One region of the Spiribacter salinus M19-40 genome, then DNA from elsewhere that is predicted to be linked to it. Evidence: predicted binding sites of a transcription regulator. Region 1 holds the regulator's gene; the other holds the start of a gene.

The links. The regulator FNR, encoded in region 1, switches genes on or off when oxygen is low (the NO sensors DNR and NnrR bind a similar motif). The targets are predictions, from matches to a motif close to TTGATNTANATCAA.
Region 2: hemN (oxygen-independent coproporphyrinogen III oxidase) is a predicted target of FNR. The motif match lies at 5,266-5,279, and genes of this name have one in related genera.

Annotation. Positions count from the first base shown of each region.
Region 1 covers NC_021291.1:477,109-486,217, reverse strand. The annotation lists gene SPISAL_RS02405 (MFS transporter) at 1-179, opposite strand, end outside; gene SPISAL_RS02400 (aspartate aminotransferase family protein) at 251-1,552, opposite strand; gene sufT (putative Fe-S cluster assembly protein SufT) at 1,716-2,267, shown strand; gene fnr (fumarate/nitrate reduction transcriptional regulator Fnr) at 2,292-3,056, opposite strand; gene thiL (thiamine-phosphate kinase) at 3,121-4,080, opposite strand; gene nusB (transcription antitermination factor NusB) at 4,095-4,547, opposite strand; gene ribH (6,7-dimethyl-8-ribityllumazine synthase) at 4,544-5,005, opposite strand; gene ribB (3,4-dihydroxy-2-butanone-4-phosphate synthase) at 5,082-6,170, opposite strand; gene SPISAL_RS02365 (riboflavin synthase) at 6,225-6,884, opposite strand; gene ribD (bifunctional diaminohydroxyphosphoribosylaminopyrimidine deaminase/5-amino-6-(5-phosphoribosylamino)uracil reductase RibD) at 6,884-7,999, opposite strand; gene nrdR (transcriptional regulator NrdR) at 7,996-8,481, opposite strand; gene glyA (serine hydroxymethyltransferase) at 8,491-9,109, opposite strand, start outside.
Region 2 covers NC_021291.1:1,590,736-1,599,844, forward strand. The annotation lists gene ptsP (phosphoenolpyruvate--protein phosphotransferase) at 1-1,836, opposite strand, end outside; gene SPISAL_RS07880 (RNA pyrophosphohydrolase) at 1,843-2,391, opposite strand; gene SPISAL_RS07885 (histidinol-phosphatase) at 2,471-3,157, shown strand; gene SPISAL_RS07890 (copper chaperone PCu(A)C) at 3,357-3,806, shown strand; gene hemN (oxygen-independent coproporphyrinogen III oxidase) at 3,813-5,204, opposite strand; gene SPISAL_RS07900 (YbaN family protein) at 5,308-5,745, shown strand; gene SPISAL_RS07905 (MAPEG family protein) at 5,719-6,096, opposite strand; gene purD (phosphoribosylamine--glycine ligase) at 6,093-7,391, opposite strand; gene purH (bifunctional phosphoribosylaminoimidazolecarboxamide formyltransferase/IMP cyclohydrolase) at 7,405-8,982, opposite strand; gene SPISAL_RS07920 (helix-turn-helix domain-containing protein) at 8,999-9,109, opposite strand, start outside.

The DNA.
Region 1 (9,109 bases):
AACGTCGCAAAGGAGTAAAGCCCTCCGAATTCGGCATTACTCAAATCGAAAGTCGCCCGCAACTCGCCGCCATAGAGCGAGATCAAAAAGGTCTGACCATGCCCTGAGAGGAACACCATCACAAAGCCGAATATCAGTAGATATCGGTGAGCGCCGAGCCCCCGAAGCGCTGGAATCATTGGCAACCCCAGAAGAAAAGGCCCGGGCAAAAGCCCGGGCCTAAGTGCGTGCGCGACATTGCGCCGCCCATCTAGCCGGTGCTGCGCATCCGTGTTTCCTGAGTCCCGCCGCCCGTCTGCACGAGGGCCTCCTCAAAGCGATCCACCGCCCAGTCGATCTCCTCGGCGGTAACAATCAGCGGTGGAATCCAGCGCACCACGTTACCGCCCCAAGGACCACAGCGAATCATCAGCAGCCCGAGGTGCTCGCAGGCCTTGAGCATCTTCGCGCCCCGATCCCCGTCCGGCTTGCCGTGCTCGTCCACCAAATGGGTGCCGATCATCAGGCCTTTACCGGTGATATTGCCGATTTCCGGATGGCGGGACTGCACGTCCTCAAGCCGGGCCCGAAGCTGGGCACCCCGCTCGGCGGCGTTTTCGACCAGCTTTTCATCCCGCATCACATCCAGCGTGGCCAACCCGGCCGCACATGCCACGGCATTGCCCCCGTAGGTGCCACCCTGAGAGCCCGGCAACGCCTTGCTCATCAGCGAGGCTGGCGCGGCCATGAACGAGAGCTGGAAACCACTCGCCACGCCTTTGGCGGACACGACCACATCCGGCTCGACACCGAAGTGCTCATAACCCCACTGCAGTCCCGAGCGACCGTTGCCCGACTGGACCTCATCCATGATCAGCAGAATTCCATGCTTATTGCACCGCTCCTGAAGGCCCTGCATAAACTTGGTGTTTGCCGGGATATAGCCCGCTTCACCCTGGATTGGCTCAATCAGCATGGCCGCGGTTTCCATCGGCACGCTCTGAACCTGAAGGATGTAATCGAGCTCCCGCAGGCAGAACTCCGCTGCGTCGTCTTCGCTCATCCCGTACCAGTTGGTGTCCGGGAATGGCGCAGTGACCACGCCACCCATCAGCGGCTGAACGCCCTGGCGCACGGCAGCGCTGGAGCTGGTGGTGGCGAGCGAGCCCATGGTCCGGCCATGGAAGCAGCCCCGGAAGGCGATGATGTTGGGCTTGCCGGTGGCCTGACGGGCCAGTCGGATCGACGCCTCAACGGCCTCCGTTCCGGCGTTCGAGAAGAACACGCTGTCGATGGCATCGGGAAGCAGCTCAACCAACCGGTCCGAGAGCTCAAGGATCGGCTGGTGTTTCATGATCGCGTACTGCGCATGGACCACACGATCGATCTGCGCCTTGGCCGCTTCAACGACCCGGGGGTGGCAATGGCCGGTGCTCAGCACGCCGATCCCCGAGGCGAAGTCCATGTACTTGCCGCCGTCCTCAGCGTAGACGTACATGCCTTGCGCGCGCTCGACCAGAATGTCGCTGGACTGGCGCAGCAGCGGCGAGAGGTGATGGACGTTATCGCTCATGACATAGCCTCCTGGCTAAAGAATTCCCCACCTAGGATACGTGATCCCATTCGGCATTTCTTCCCATCGGGGCAATTCACTTGAATGCCCGGGTACTGGTTCTGACAACCATCTCAGCGGTGCTATCCTGATGCAACTGTTGCATCGGGACGAGGATGAAAAAATGGCAATGCAGAGCAACGAGCCGGTGGTTTTCGAGCGCGACTGCGAAGCAGCGCTCATCCCGGCCGGCGACACGGGGACGATTCCGCAGGGCGCCGAAGGCATGATCACTCAGGCCCTTGGCGGCAGCTACACGGTCTACATCCAGGGCAATCTCTTTCGCATTGATGGCAAGGATGCGGATGCAATTGGCAAAGAACCCGAACCGACGCCCGAGCTGCCTGACAACGCTTCCGCGGCGGACGTCGAGCAGCTGGTCTGGGATCAGATGCGGCGCTGCTTTGACCCGGAAATTCCCATTAATGTCGTTGAGCTAGGGCTTGTCTACCGGTGTGACATCACCCTGAAAGACGATGGCTCACGGTCGATCGAGATCGATATGACACTCACGGCGCCAGGCTGCGGCATGGGGGATATTCTCGCCTACGACGTACGGGAGAAGGTCAAAATGGTCCCGACGGTGGAAGACGTGAAAGTGGAAATCGTCTTCGATCCGCCCTGGGGCATTGAGATGATGTCGGAAGCCGCAAAACTCCAGACCGGGATGATGTAGCCACTGGGTGGGTTCGCGCGGTTATTAGCGAAGCGCAGCAGGCCCCTCGCAGGGTGCTTCGTCTTCGGACTGGCCCGCCAACGCCCGCAGGGCAGGCAGATCAAGCAGGGAAATCTCCCGGCCCTCGGCTTTGAGCCAACCCTGATCGGAAAACCGCCGAAACAGCCGACTCATGGTCTCGGGGGCCAACCCCAGATAGTTACCCAACTCACTGCGGGCCATTGAAAGCCGGAATCGAGTCGGCGATAGACCGCGGCGCTCAAAACGGTTGGAAAAACTCAACAACAGCATCGCCAGCCGCTCTTCAGCGCTACGCCGAGCCATGGCAAAAAGCATCTGCTGGTCGGCAAAAATCTCGCGAGACATTAGCCGCAGGAGCTGGCGCTGGAGTCCGGGTATATGCCCCGCCAGGTTCTCAAGCTGCTCGAAGGGCAAAACGCACACACTCGTGGTCTCGAGCGCCCGAGCCGAGCAGGGATGCTCCCAGCTATTGATCGCATCCAGACCGACGAGCTCCCCGGGCAGGTGAAAACCGGTCACCTGCTCTTCACCCTCTTCGGTGGAGGTATAGGTTTTTAACGACCCAGAGCGCACGGCGTAAATCGCGGAAAAACGCTCACCGAACCGATACAAGTGCGCACCTCGTTCCAGCGGCCGCCGACGCTCGACAATCTCATCAAGCTGACGAATATCGGCTTCGTTCAGCGACATCGGGAGGCACAGCTGATTCAGACCACAGTGCGAACACGCCTGCTGCAGTTTGCCGATCTGAACGCCGCCGGTTGTCATTGGGTCCCCCACTCATTTGCTCAATTCAAATTACCACGAGCCGGGCAGATGACTCCACTGACACTCAGCGCTCGAAGTGACGATAACCGGTGTGGGCACCCCCCACAGCGACGCCATCCAAAAGGACGCCGTGGCCGTGCCGGACTTGCCCGATGCGTCGCACCGGCGTTCGCGCATTCTGAGCGGCTTGGGCCACCGTGCTGCGGGCTGTCACCGGCGCGGTAAAACACAGCGCATAATCATCGCCTCCACTGCATAACCAGGCCGTGGCCTGCGCCGTGCCGCCGAAGGCCTGAAGGCGTGCAGACGGCCGAAGCGCTGCGCGTGCCAAATCAATGGCGACGCCACTCTGACTCGCAATGTGGCCCGCATCAGCCAGCAAGCCATCAGAGACGTCAATGGCGGCGTGGGCGATACCTTGCAGCGCCTGTCCCAAACACAAACGAGGCACCGGTCGGAGAAAGGCGTCAACCAGCCCAGCCCAGCGAGGCTCGCCTTGCTGGCCCGCCTGCCAGACCGCGAGACCGCCAGCCGCCTCGCCCAGCCGGCCAGAGACCCAGACATCATCGCCGGCACACGCCGTGTCGCGCCGAATAGGCGGTAGGGCGCTCGTGCCGGCGATCTGCACACTCACTGCACGGGGCCCCCGGGTGACATCGCCCCCAACAACCGCGACTTCATGGGTTTGCGCAATGGCGTCGAGCCCTCGCGCAAAGCCCGCAACCCAGTCCTCATCCATGGCGGGCAATGTCAGCCCCACCACAGCCCAACGAGGCTGGCCACCCATCGCAGCAATATCACTCAGATTCACGGCCAAGGCCCGATAACCGACGGCTTCGGCGGGCATGTCGCCCGGGAAGTGAACGTCTTCGATAAGCGTATCGAGCGCCGACAGCAACCAGGGGTCCGCCGGGCTTTGCAGGATGGCCGCGTCATCACCAACGCCCAGTGTGACGTCCGCGCGGGCTGCACCAAGCCCCGTCAAATAGCGACCAATGAGGGTGAACTCCGAGCAGCCCGCCATCCGAGCCCGTCTCCTTAGCGCTTGGGCGCGGCCAGCTCGGCCTTGCGCAGGGGCAATGTCCGGCCCACTCGGTCGAGTACACCGTTAATGTAGCGATGACTCTGTTCGGCGCCGAACTGTTTGGCGAGCTCCACCGCCTGGTCAAGACACACGCGATAGGGCACTTCCAGCCGCTCCTGTAGCTCATAGCTGCCAAGCCGCAGGAGGGCGTGCTCTACCGGGTCCAGCGTCCGGGCAGGCCGATCGAGGAACGGATCAAACAGGGCGTCCATCGCGTCGGCTTGTGCCGTGACGCCAGAGAAAACCTCGGAAAAATACGCCAGGTCCATCCTGCCCAGCCGGTGCTCACCCAGGAATTGCCGCTCGATTTCCTCAGGCGCCTGCCCGGTCATCTGCCATTGGTAAAGTGCCTGGAGTACCCGCCGGCGGGCCCGCGCCCGGGCCCGATTGGCCTCACGGGCATTCACAGCCGACGCAGGAGACTAATCATCTCGAGCAGGGACATAGCGGCCTCACCGCCCTTGTTCCCTGCTTTGGTCCCGGCCCGCTCGATGGCCTGTTCGATGGTATCGGTGGTTAGTACACCAAAGGCAATCGGTAACCCGTGCTGGGTGCTGGCCTGGCCAATGCCCTTGGCACACTCGCCAGCCACATATTCAAAATGCGGTGTACCGCCGCGAATGACGCAACCGAGCGCGACGATGCCGTCATAATCGCCCGTGGCCGCGACCCGGCTCGCCACCAGTGGCAACTCCCAGGCCCCAGGCGCGCGAATCAGAGTAAGGGACTCATCAGCCACGCCATGGCGGCAAAGCGTATCCCGTGCACCGCCCACCAATGAGTCGACGATAAACGCATTAAACCGCGTTGCGATCAGCGCAATACGGACATCGGTGGCGGTAAAATCGCCTTCAAGGGTCTTCATGGTCGGTCCATTTTCCGTTCGTTGTTCAGCGCAAGGGTAAACCGCACCGCCGAAAGTTGGAACCAGCGGCGTCGCGCTACTCTGCGCCCGACTGCACGTAGTCGACGACTTCCATGCCGAATCCGGACAGACCCACCATGATTTTCGGGGCTGAGAGAACCCGCATGCGGCGTATGCCGAGGTCGGTGAGGATCTGCGCACCCACCCCATAAGTGCGCAAATCTTCAGCCTGCTGATTGGTCTCGCGCGGCTCGGGCGTCAGCTCGCCGCTTTGCGCCAGCACCTGGAATTCGCGCATGCGGGCCATGACCTCCGGGCGGTCATCGGCGCGGCGAAGCATCACCAGGCAGACCGGCTCACTCTCGCTCTCGGCGATCTCGGCCAGCGACTCCCGCAGCGACCAAGTCTGATCCGGTGCCGTCGCGCCGAACAGATCAGCCAGCGTGTTTTCGATTTGCACGCGGACCAGTGCGGGTGTCTCCGGATCGGTCTGCCCCCGAAGCAAGGCAAAGTGCAGGGCACCGTCCACCGTGTCCTGGTAGGCATACAAATGGAACAGGCCGTGCTCGGTGGGCAGCTCACAATCGCCCACCCGCTCAACCGTGCGCTCATTGCGAATACGATAGGCAATCAGATCAGCGACTGTACCGATCTTGAGATCATGGGCGCGGGCAAAATCCAGCAGATCATCCCGACGGGCCATGGTCCCGTCCTCGTTCAACACTTCAACAATGACCGCGGCCGGCTCAAACCCAGCCAGACGGGCCAGGTCACAGCCCGCTTCCGTATGCCCGGCCCGGGTCAGCACACCCCCGGGCTGTGCCATCAACGGGAAGACGTGGCCTGGCTGCAAAAGGTCCTCCGGTGCCGCTTGGGGCGCCACGGCGGTCTGTACCGTGCGGGCCCGATCAGCAGCAGAGATCCCGGTCGTCACCCCCCGCGCTGCCTCGATACTAAGCGTGAATCGGGTGCCCTGGTGGTCGCCGGAGCCGCTGACCATCAAGGGTAGCCTGAGCTGCTCGCAGCGCGCCCGCGTGAGGGTGAGGCAGATCAATCCGCGCCCGTACCGGGCCATGAAGTTGATATCGTCTGGCCGGACCATGGAGGCCGCCATGACGAGATCGCCCTCATTCTCTCGGTCCTCATCATCCAGCATGAGGACCATGCGCCCCTCGCGCAGGTCCTCGACGATGTCCTCGATCTGATTGAAGCCGCTCACCTAGCGCTCTCCCATAAACCCACTGCGCTTGAGCAGCGCCTCACTGACGCCGCCCTGCCCTGCTATTTCGCTACCCTGCAGAAGCCGCTCGAGATACCGGGCCACCAGATCGACTTCCAGATTGACCGGCTGGCCGGCCTGATAGTCACCAAATGTGGTGACCGCCGCCGTGTGCGGCACGATATTGACGTCGAACGTTGCCGCTTCGACGGCGTTAACCGTGAGGCTGATGCCTTCAATCGCGATCGAGCCCTTGGTGGCGATGTAATGCGCGATGTCCGGTGGTGCCCGAAAGCGCCAGTGCTCAGAGCGTCCAGCCGGTTCTCGCAGCACGACCTCTCCAACGCCGTCCACATGGCCACTCACCAAGTGCCCGCCCAGCGGCGTCGCGAGCGTCAGGGCAGGCTCCAGGTTCAGGGTATCGCCGGGTGACAACCTCCCGAGGGTGGTGCGGGTCAGTGACTCGATGGAGACATCCGCGGCAAAGCCCTGTTCATCCACCTCGATGGCGGTTAGGCAACACCCATTGACCGCGATGCTGTCGCCGATACGGACGGCGGTCATGTCCAGTCCGTCGGTATCGATACGCAGACGCCGGTCTTCCCCCATCTGACGCGATTCGCGCAATCGCCCCATGGCCTGGATGATTCCCGTAAACATTAGTCCTCCTTACGCTCACCCACGCGAAACGTCAGTCGCAGATCATCACCAAACTGGCGGATGTCCAGTGTCTCCAGCCCTAACCGGTCGTCCATGGTATCGAGACCGGGCAGTGTGAGCATGGGATTACCCTCATGGCCCATCAGATGGGGGGCAAGGTAGACGATGAGTTCATCGACCACCCCAGCCTGAATCCACGCCCCCACTAACCGCGGGCCCGCCTCAACCAGCACCTCATTGACCTCGACACCTGCGAGCGCCTCGAGCGCCGCTACCGGGCCGACATGCCCTTCTTCGGTCAGCGCGACCTGCCAGAGTTCCGCACCTGACCGCACCAGATCAGGTTCGCGGGCCGGCATCGTCCCGCCGTGGATGACCACCACGCCTTGCTCGTCGGCCAAAAGGCCAGACTCAGTGGGCATGCGGAGCTGGGAATCAATGACCACTCGTCGCGGTGGAAGAAAAGCTTCATCCCAATCTCGAACCGTTAGCTGCGGGTCATCGGCGATCACCGTATCCACCCCGGTCACAACGGCGCTGCTCAGTGCCCGCAGTCGATGAACATCCCGTCGGGCCGCTGCGCCAGTAATCCAGCGACTCTCGCCCGAGGCCATGGCCGTGCGACCATCCAGGCTCGCAGCCACCTTCGCGCGCACATAGGGCAAGCCGGCCCGCATCCGCCGGAAAAAACCGGGGTTCAAGCGCTCACTTTGCGCGGCCATCAACCCGTCCGTCACCGCGACCCCTGCCTCACGCAACCGATCAAGGCCGCGACCCGAAACGCGTGGATTGGGGTCGGTCGAAGCGGTCACCACCCGGGCGATACCGGCCTCGATTAATGCATCGGCGCAGGGCGGTGTGCGGCCGTAATGGCTACAGGGCTCAAGTGTGACGTACGCGGTTGCACCAGACGCGGCGCTGCCCGCTGCACGCAACGCCAGGATTTCCGCATGGGGATCGCCAGCTCGGGCATGCCACGCCTCGCCAACGCATTCGCCATCGCGGACCAGTACACAACCGACACGAGGATTAGGGTCACAGGTCGCCTGCCCATATTGAGCGAGGCGTAGAGCCCGGGCCATCCAGTCATGATCACTCGCGCTGAATCCGCTCACGAACGATCGCTTTCATCGCTTACGGTTGGTTCACGGTGCTCCAGGCCCTCGATCACTTCCCGAAAGGCGCTGACGTCTTCAAAACTCCGATAGACGGAAGCAAACCGTACGTAGGCCACCTGGTCGAGCTCCCGAAGCTCTTCCATCACCCACTGCCCGATCTGGCTGGCAGGGACCTCACCGTCGCCAAACGCCTGGATGCGCTGGCGAATTTTGGACAGCGCCGCATCGACCGCCTCGGTCGCGACGGGGCGTTTCTCGAGGGCGCGCAACATGCCGTTGCGCAAGCGCAGATCATCGAAGAGCACGCGCGTGCCATCGCGCTTGACGACGCGCGGCATAACCAGCTCGGCCGATTCGTAAGTGGTGAACCGCTCGTTACAGCCCACACACTCGCGCCGACGGCGAACCTGATCGCCCTCAGCCGCTAGCCGGGAGTCTACAACCCGCGTGTCGTGGGTGTGACAGAACGGACACCGCATTCGCCCGGGTCAGCCCTGAAGGGCCTCGACGACCGGTGGCTGCAGCGACTCGTAAACCGGGAACCGGCGACAGATATTAGTGACCTGATCTCGCACACGGGCGCGCACTGTCTCGTCATCGATATTATCCAGAACGTCACAGATCCAGTTGGCGAGCTGCCGGCTCTCCTGTTCCCCGAATCCGCGGGTGGTAATGGCCGGTGTACCGATTCGCAGACCCGACGTCACAAAGGGCGACTGCGGGTCGTTGGGAACGGTGTTCTTGTTGACCGTGATATGAGAGTCTTCGAGCGCCGCATCGGCGGCCTTGCCCGTGAGGCCCTGCTTCACGAGATCCATCAGGAACAAATGATTGTCGGTGCCGCCGGAGACGACATCGTAGCCACGCTCCATGACGGTGTTCGCCATCGCCCGCGCATTGGCGATGACCTTCTCCTGGTAGACCTGGAATTCCGGATCCTGCGCCTCGCGGAAGGCGATGGCCTTCGCCGCGACCACGTGCATCAGCGGGCCACCCTGGGTACCCGGGAAAATAAGCGATTGCAGCTTCTTGGTGACCTCGGGGTTTTCGCGCGCAAGGATGAGCCCGCCCCGGGGCCCGCGCAGGCTCTTGTGCGTCGTGGTAGTC
Region 2 (9,109 bases), 630 kb from region 1:
CTCGGCCTGATACACCGCGGCGGGCACCTCCACCATGGCGCCCACCTGCGGTGGTGCAGTGACGACACCCTCCTCGGCAAGCTCGGCCCGGGCTCGGGCGACCAGCGCGGCGGCCTGCTCAGCCTCTTCAACCCGCGTCACCATGGGAAACATCAGCCGCAGGTTGTCGAGGCCCACGGAGGCGCGCAGCATCGCGCGCAACTGCGTAAGAAAGATCTCGGGGTGATCCAGTGTCATGCGCAGGCCGCGCCAGCCAAGAAACGGGTTCTCGTCATGGGTGGGGAAGTAAGGCAGCGGCTTGTCACCGCCCACATCCAGCGTGCGCAGTGTCACCGGTAGCGGGGCGAAGGCACTCAGCACCTCGCGATAAAGGCTTGCCTGCTCTTCTTCTCCCGGGAAGCGGTCGCGCATCATGAACGGGAATTCGGTGCGGTGCAGGCCCACGCCGGCACAGCCGATCTCCAACGCCCGGTTAATTTCGGCGGCGAGGCCCGTGTTGACGTACAGATTGAGCTCGGCGCCATCAGTGGTGCGGGCGGGCAACCCCGAGAGCGCAGCGAGCTCGGCGGTCAGTTCGGCCTCTTCCTGTTGCAGGCCAACGTACTCCGCCCGCAGGGCCTCGGCCGGGTCCACCTCGACCCGTCCGCGATAGCCATCCACGATCAGCGCCCGGCCATGCAGACGATGCACGGGCAAATCGCGCACCCCCATCACGGCCGGGACGCCAAGTGCCCGCGCCAGGATGGCGATATGGGAGTTGGCGGAGCCACCGGCGCTCACCACGCCGGCGAGTTGCTCTGGCGGGATCTCGGCAAGCTGCGAGGCGCTGAGCTCCTCACCCACCAGGATGACCTGCTCGGGCGGCGCCCGGTCATCGCCCTCCACCGCCATGAGGCGTGCCAGCAGGCGTCGCCCGATGTCTCGCACATCGCTGGCGCGCTCGCGCAGATAGGCATCGTCCATCGCCTCGAAGCGCCGGACGTGCTCGGCAATGGTCAGCCGAAGCGCGAACGGGGCCCAGTGCCCGGCCTCGATCTGGTGGCAGACCCGGCTCGTCAGGCTGTCGCCATCAAGCATCTGCAGATAGACGTCGAACAGCAGTTGCTCACCCTCGGGCAACTGCGCGCGCATGCGCTCACCCAGCTCGCTGACGTCGTTGCGCACGGCCTCGACAGCCGCCTGAAATGCAGCCAATTCGGCCGTGGCGTTGCGTACGGGCCGGTCCGGCACGGTCTCGAGATCTGCCCCTGCGGAGGCCGCGAAGCCCTCACCGACCGCCACCCCGCTCGAGCCGCCGATTCCGGTGACCGCCAGTGCGCGGCCCGAGGCCTCCATCGTGCTGCGGGCCAGATCACCGCGGACCCGCGCATGCGCCATGACGCCCGCCAACTGCGCGGCCATGGTGACCAGAAACGCGACCTCGCCGTCGTTAAAACGCGCGCGGGTATTGCGCTGGACGACCAGCACACCGAGACGGGCCTGGTAGTGAATGATCGGGACGCCGAGAAACGAGTGGAAGCGCTCCTCGCCGGTCTCGGGGAAATAGCGAAAGCGGGGATGGCGGTCGGCGTTTTCCAGGTTGACCGATTCCTCGCGCTGCGCGACCAGACCCACCAGGCCCTCGTCGACGGACAGGCGAACCTGGCCCACCGCCTCGGGGTTGAGGCCATGGGTGGCCATCAAGCGCAGGTGTTGGGTGTCTTCCTCAAGCAGATAGACCGAGCAGACATCCGCGGCGGTGGCGTCGGCCACCTGATCGACGATGATCGCGAGCGCTTCATCGAAATCGGCCGCCGCATTGACCGCCTGGACAATGCGATGCAGCGTCTCGAGCACGGCGGCTCAGCCCCGCTGCGGCTGCTGCTGGAAAACCGGCGGCTGTCCGGGCCCGGAATCCGTTGGGCGGGTTGGCGCGCCATCGGGAAAGAGCAATGGCGCCAACTGCTCAAGCGCGCGCTCGTAGACGCCGCGCTTAAACGACACCACCTGCTCCAGCGGGTGCCAGTAAGACACCCAGGACCAGTCATCAAACTCCGGCTCGCTGGTGGCATCGAGCTGAACGGCGGCCTCTTCGGTCTCCAGTCGCAGCAAGAACCACACCTGCTTCTGGCCGATGCAGGTGGGCCGCTGCCGGCGCCGAATCAAATGGCTTGGCAGCCGATACCGCAACCACCCGCGCGTGGAGCCCAGCACGGTCACGTGCGCGGGCGAGAGGCCCACCTCCTCGTGCAGCTCCCGATAGAGTGCCGCCTCCGGGCTTTCATCGCGCTGAATCCCGCCCTGCGGGAACTGCCAGGCGTCCTGTCCGATGCGACGCGCCCAGAAGACCTGGCCCGCACCATTCGCCAGCACAATGCCGACATTGGGGCGAAATCCTTGCGCGTCAATCACTTAAAACACTCTATTGAAAGTTTCATTGCCAGTCATTCTTCCACAGAGGACAATCAACCGGCAATCAATAAACCGGGACATGACCGTGCAGCTGGCGATTTTCGACCTCGATAACACCCTCCTTGGCGGCGACAGCGACTACCTGTGGGGCCAGCATTTAATGGACAAGGGCGCCGTGTCTCGCGAGCGCTTCGAGGTAGAAAACCAGCGCTTCATGGAACAGTACGAGGCCGGCGAGCTGGATATCGACACGTTCCTGGCCTTTGCCCTGGCGCCCCTGGCGCAAACCCCGAAAGACACCCTGCTGGCCTGGCGGCGCGAGTTCATCGACACCCATATCCGCCCCCGTGTCCTGCCGGCCGCCCAGGCACTGGTGGATGACCACCGGGCGCGCGGCCATGGCCTGATGATCATCACCGCCACCAACCGGTTTGTGACCGAGCCGATTGCCGAGCTGTTCAACATCCCGATCCTGCTGGCCACCGAACCCGAAATACACAACAGCGCATTCACGGGCCGCCATCAGGGCACGCCCACGTTCCGCGAGGGCAAGATCACCGCACTCCAGCACTGGCTGGATGCCGAGGGCGCGATGATGGAGGCAATGCACTTTTACAGTGACTCGCGCAATGACCTGCCACTGCTGGAACATGTCGACCACCCGGTCGCCGTCGATCCCGACCCAACACTTGAGGCCGCAGCCCGGGCGCGGGGATGGCCGGTGCTGACATTGCGCTCAGGCGAGGTACCGCAGGCTCTACCCTAGGCTCGGTTTGGGCTTTGTGGGGCCGCACGGGTCAGTGCTGTGCCGCTTTCGGTGGCTTGTAACGGGCGACCTCTAGCCGCCCCGGATAGGGGAGCCCGTTGCAAGCCACCGAAAGCGGCCTGACTCGCCCCCTCGCATCACTTCCCCACCCCTGTCCAAAGTCGGATAATAAAGGGCCCATATCAAAGGACGCCCACCCATGCCCAACCGACTCGTCGTCACCCTGCTCGCCCTACTCATGGCCACCGGCATGGCAACCGCCAAGGCCGAGATCACCGTTGAGGGCGTCTGGTCGCGCGCCACCGCCCCCGGGCTCGATCGCGGCGCGGTTTACTTTGAGCTTGAGAACACGGGCCGTCGCGGTGATCAGCTGATTGGCGTTTCAACGCCGCGGGCCCCGCGGGCGGAGCTGCATCAAACGATTGAAGAGGGCGGTAACAGCCGCATGGTGCACACCCCCGAGGTGCGAGTGCCGGCTGAGGGCGAGGTGGTTTTCGAGCCTGGCGGGCGGCACGTCATGCTCATGGGGCTGACCGAATCCCTGCGGGAGGGCGAGACCTTCGAGCTGACCCTTGAGCTCGAGCACAACGGCCCCGTCACCCTGACGGTGAATGTGCTGCCACCCACGGCCATGGGGGCCGACGACTAGGCCGGCTTAGATCACCCGCGAGAAACGCCGCGCGTTGCTGGCCTCGGCCAGATAGGCGTCGAAGGGCATCGCCACATTGCGCAGGAAGAACTGACCGCGGTCGGTCACCTGCAGCGAACGCTCACCGATCGTGACCAGGCCGTCATCCACCAACGGGGTGAGGGCCTCGAGCGCGTCACCGAAGTACTGGTTGAACACGATGCCATGGCGCTCACCCACCGCCTCGAAATCGATCGTGCCCTGGCACATGACTGACTGAATAACATCCCGGCGCAGCCGGTCATCCGCGGTGAGCTCGACACCCCGCCAGACCGGGAGCTCACCCGCCGACACGGCCGTTGCATGGCTTTCTGGATCGCGCCGGTTCTGGCTGTAGGCATCACCAATCTGGCCAATGGATGACGCACCCAGCCCGATCAAGTCGAGATCAGGCCGCGTCGCGTAGCCCTGGAAGTTGCGATGGAGCGTGCCGTCCTCGGCGGCCTGGGCCAGCTCATCCCCCGGCAGGGCGAAGTGGTCCATGCCGATGTAGCGGTAGCCGGCGCCGGCCAGGCGCTGCATCGCCTCGATCAGCAGGGTGAGCTTTTCCTCGGCGGCGGGCAGGCTCCCGTCGCGAATCTGGCGCTGAATGCGGAACATCTCCGGCATGTGCGCGTAGTTGTAGAGCGCGATCCGATCCGGCCGGATGTCGAGCACCGCATCCAGGGTGCGGCTGAGCCGCTCCGGCGTTTGTAGCGGCAGGCCGTACATCAGATCGAGGTTCACGGAGTGAAAGCCCTGGGCCCGCGCCTCCGCTACCACGTCCGCGGTGTCCTGCACCCCCTGAATGCGGTTGATGGCCTTTTGCACGTCGGCGTCAAAATCCTGGACACCCAGACTCAGGCGGTTGAAGCCCAACTCGGCGAGCTGGGCGATTCGCGCGCGGTCCACGGTGCGTGGATCCACCTCAATGGAGAACTCTCGGTCCGCCGGCGCGGCCAAAGGGAAACGATCGTTGATGGCGGTGATCAGCCGAGCCAAATCGTCATCGGTAAAGTACGTGGGGGTGCCACCGCCCAGGTGCAGCTGCTCGACGGGCCGGTCGTCATCGAAAAGCGCGGCCTGGAGGTCGAGCTCGTCGATCAGCCGCTCGAGATATTGCTCGGCACGCCGATAGTTGGCGGTAATGACCTTGTTGCAGGCGCAGTAAAAGCACACGGTCCGGCAAAACGGCACGTGGACATACAGCGACAGCGGCCGCGGCATCGGGTCTTCGTTGCTCCAGGCCACCTGCTGGCGGTATCGCTCGGCATCGAAGGCCTCGGTAAACTGCGCGGCCGTTGGGTAAGAGGTGTAGCGTGGACCGGTGACGTCGTAGCGTCGTAGCAGGTCACGCTCCAGGGGTAGTCTGTCGGCCATGTAAGCCAACCCTCCGTGATCAACTAAGGCACTACCATAGCGGTCCACGCTCAGTGCCGGGTTGACCTGGATCAGCCGTTATTCGCAAGCAGGAGACACCGTCATGGCAGAGCGCCCGGAAGGGTCATCCCGCAAGCCGCAGGGGCTGCGTGAACGGCTAATGCGCCAGCTCTGGCTGGCGCTGGCGCTGCTGTTCGTCGGCCTGGGGAGTGCGGGGGTCGTGCTGCCACTGGTGCCGACCACGCCCTTTTTGCTGCTGGCCGCCTACTGTGCCTCGCGCAGCTCGCCGGCCCTGCACGCCTGGCTCTACAGTCATCCGCGCTTTGGGCCGCTGCTGCGAAACTGGCGCGATCACCGGGCGATTCCCCGGCGTACCAAGCTGCTGGGCATCGCCCTGATTGCTGCGAGCTGGACGTGGATGTGGATCACCGTGGAGCCGCTTTATCTGCGCTTGACGGTCACCGCGTTCATGGCCTTTGGCGTGGTGTTTCTGGCGACTCGGCCGAATGGCCCGTCAGATGAACGCAGCGACGATGAATAGCCCCACCACGCAGGCGAACCCACCCGTCCAGGCCGTGCTGCGCAACGTGGCGCGATCGGCGATATAGAAATAGCCATACAGCCCGCGGAAGATCAGAAACGCCACGGCCAGGCCGTCGATCCAGGTCTGGCTGGCATTGAGCTGATGGGCGATGATCACGCCCGCGGCAAACGGCGGGAACGCCTCGAACGTGTTGAGCTGGGCCCAATGCGCCCGCTGCCGCCATCCCTCCAGGCGCTCCAGCCAGGCCCGCGGCCGGGCGTTGTCGAACTGGCCCTCGGACTTGGCCAGCCCGGCGAACACGAAGGGCAAAAAAATGGCGATAAAAACGCAGATATAGGCGATCGTCATGACCGACCTCCGTTGAGCTGGGCCGCCACGGCGCGATGGCCGATGTCGGTGCGCATGAACGAGCCCGTCCAGTGAATGCCACCGGCCAAATCATAGGCCGCGCGCTGCGCCTCGAGGATGTCATCGCCCAGCGCACAGGCACACAAGACGCGCCCGCCGGCTGTGACCACGGCATTCTCGGCGTTCAGGGCCGTGCCGGCATGAAAAACCTTTTGCTCGGATAAATCCGTCGCGGGCAGCCCGTGAATCACATGACCCCGCTCATACGGGCCCGGATAGCCACCGGCCGCGAGCACCACGCCAAGACACGGCCGCGGATCCCAGTCCACTGAATGCTGATCGAGCCGGCCCTGGAGCGCTGCCTCAAACAGATCCACCGGGTCGCTTTGCAGGCGCATGAGAATCGGCTGCGTCTCGGGGTCGCCCAGGCGGACGTTGAACTCCAGCACCCGGGGCGTGCCCTCGGCGTCGATCATGAGCCCGGCGTAAAGGAAGCCGCGAAAACCCCGCCCCTCGGCCACCAAGCCCTGCACGGTCGGACGGATCACCGTCTCCAGAATGCGGGCGTGGATGGCGTCGGTCACCACCGGGGCCGGCGAGTACGCGCCCATGCCGCCGGTGTTGGGGCCCTGATCGCCGGCATCCCGCGCCTTGTGATCCTGGGAGCTCGCCAGGGGCAGGACCGTATCGCCATCGACCAGGGCAATAAAACTCGCCTCTTCCCCGGTGAGAAAATCCTCGACGACGATCCGCTCACTGGCAGAGCCAAAGGCTCCATCGAGCATGGACTCGGCCGCCAGCAACGCCTCGTCCAGCGTCAGGGCCACCGTCACGCCCTTGCCGGCGGCCAGGCCGTCGGCCTTGATCACAAGCGGTGCGCCGCGGGCCTCGATAGTGGCCCGGGCCGCCTCGAGGTCGTCAAATGTTTCGTAGGCGGCGGTGGGAATCGCGTGACGGGCCAGAAAATCCTTGGCGAAGGCCTTGGACGATTCCAGCTCTGCAGCGGCTTGATGCGGACCGAGGCAGGCCAGGCCGACCTCGGTAAAGGCATCGACGATACCGGCGGCCAGCGGCGCTTCCGGGCCCACCATGGTCATGTCGATCTCACGCTGCAGGGCGAGGTCCCGCAGGCCGTTGATGTCTTCAGCGCCGACGTTGACGTTCTGGACACCCACCTCCGTTGCCGTGCCGGCATTGCCCGGGGCGACGTACACGGTCTCGGCTCGGGGTGAGCGCGCCAGGCGCCAGGCCAGGGCGTGTTCGCGTCCGCCATTGCCGACCACCAGAATCTTCATGACTTGCTCCTGCTCAGTGGCGGAAGTGCCGCAGGCCGGTGAACACCATGGCGATGCCATGCGCATCCGCCGCCCCGATCACTTCCTCATCGCGCATTGATCCACCCGGCTGGACGATGGCGCGCACGCCGGCGGCGGCCGCCTGATCAATCCCGTCCCGAAACGGGAAAAAGGCATCGGACGCCAGCACCGCGCCAGCCAGTGACAGGCCGGCATCCTCCGCCTTGCGGGCGCCGATGCGCGCACTGTCCACCCGGCTCATCTGCCCCGCGCCGATCCCCAGCGTATGGCCCTCACGACCGTAGACAATGGCGTTGGATTTCACGTGCTTGGCCACGCGCCAGACGAAATCGAGGTCAGCCTGCAGCGCGTCATCCACGGGGGTCTGCGTCACACAGCGCAGGCCGGTGTCCGCGAACAGATCGGCGTCCTGATCCTGGACCAGCAGTCCGCCGTCCAGCGGTTGCAGCCGCCAGCCGCTGATGGGCCGCGGTCCGTCGGGGATTTCGAGCACCCGGACATTGGGCTTGGCCGCGGTAATCGCCAGCGCCGCGTCACTGACGGCCGGCGCCAAAATCACCTCCACGAACTGACGCTGGATAATGGCGCGGGCGGTGGCGTCGTCCAGCGGGCGATTAAAGGCAATGATGCCGCCAAATGCCGAGGTGGGGTCAGTGGCAAACGCCGCGTCATAGGCGCTCACCAGATGATCGGCGACCGCCACGCCACAGGGGTTGGCGTGTTTGACGATGACGCAGGCCGGCGCGTCAAAGGCGCCAACACACGCCCAGGCCGCGTCGGCATCGGCGAGGTTGTTGTAGGACAGGGCCTTGCCCTGGCGCGAGACATGGCAGGCGAAACTGCCCGCCGGGGCGTCTGGGTCGCGATAAAACGCGGCGGCCTGGTGCGGGTTCTCGCCGTAGCGCAGGTCACTTGCCTTGCGCCAGCTTCGATTGAGCTGCCCGGGGAAAGCGCTCTCGGCCCCCGCCTCCGGGCGCGCCGATAGGTAATTGCTAATCGCCGCGTCATAGCGGGCGACATGATCAAACGCGGCGACAGCAAGCCGGAATCGGTGACTTGCCTCGAGCCCGCCATGGGCCTCAATCGCACTCAGCATGTCCGCGTACTGATCCGGGTCCGTGGCGACCCCGACCCCGTCAAGGTTCTTGGCAGCCGCGCGCAGCATGGCGGGGCCACCAATGTCGATGTGCTCAATAGCCGCTTCGAGGCGGCAGTCTGGCTGCGCCACGGCGGCCTCGAACGGGTAGAGATTGACCACCAGCAGGTCGATGGGCGGGATGTCGTGTTCGGCCATCACGGCCTCATCCTCACCCCGACGGCCCAGCAGGCCGCCGTGAATCCGCGGATGCAGCGTCTTCACGCGGCCGGCCATGATCTCGGGAAAGCCAGTGTAATCGCCGACTTCGGTCACGGGGATGCCGGCCTCACTCAGCAAGCGGGCGGTGCCACCGGTAGACAGGAGCTCCACACCGAGGCGGGCCAACCCACGGGCTAAATCCTCGACACCGGTTTTATCGGAAACACTGATCAGGGCCCGGCGAACGGGCAAGACACTGGCCGCAGCCGTCATGGAGGACTCCGTGGTTCTACTGCTCGTCAAGGCCGTACTGGCGAAGCTTCTTGCGCAGCGTGCCTCGATTGATGCCCAGGGCCTCGGCAGCCCGGGTCTGGTTACCGCCACAGGCGTGCATCACCGT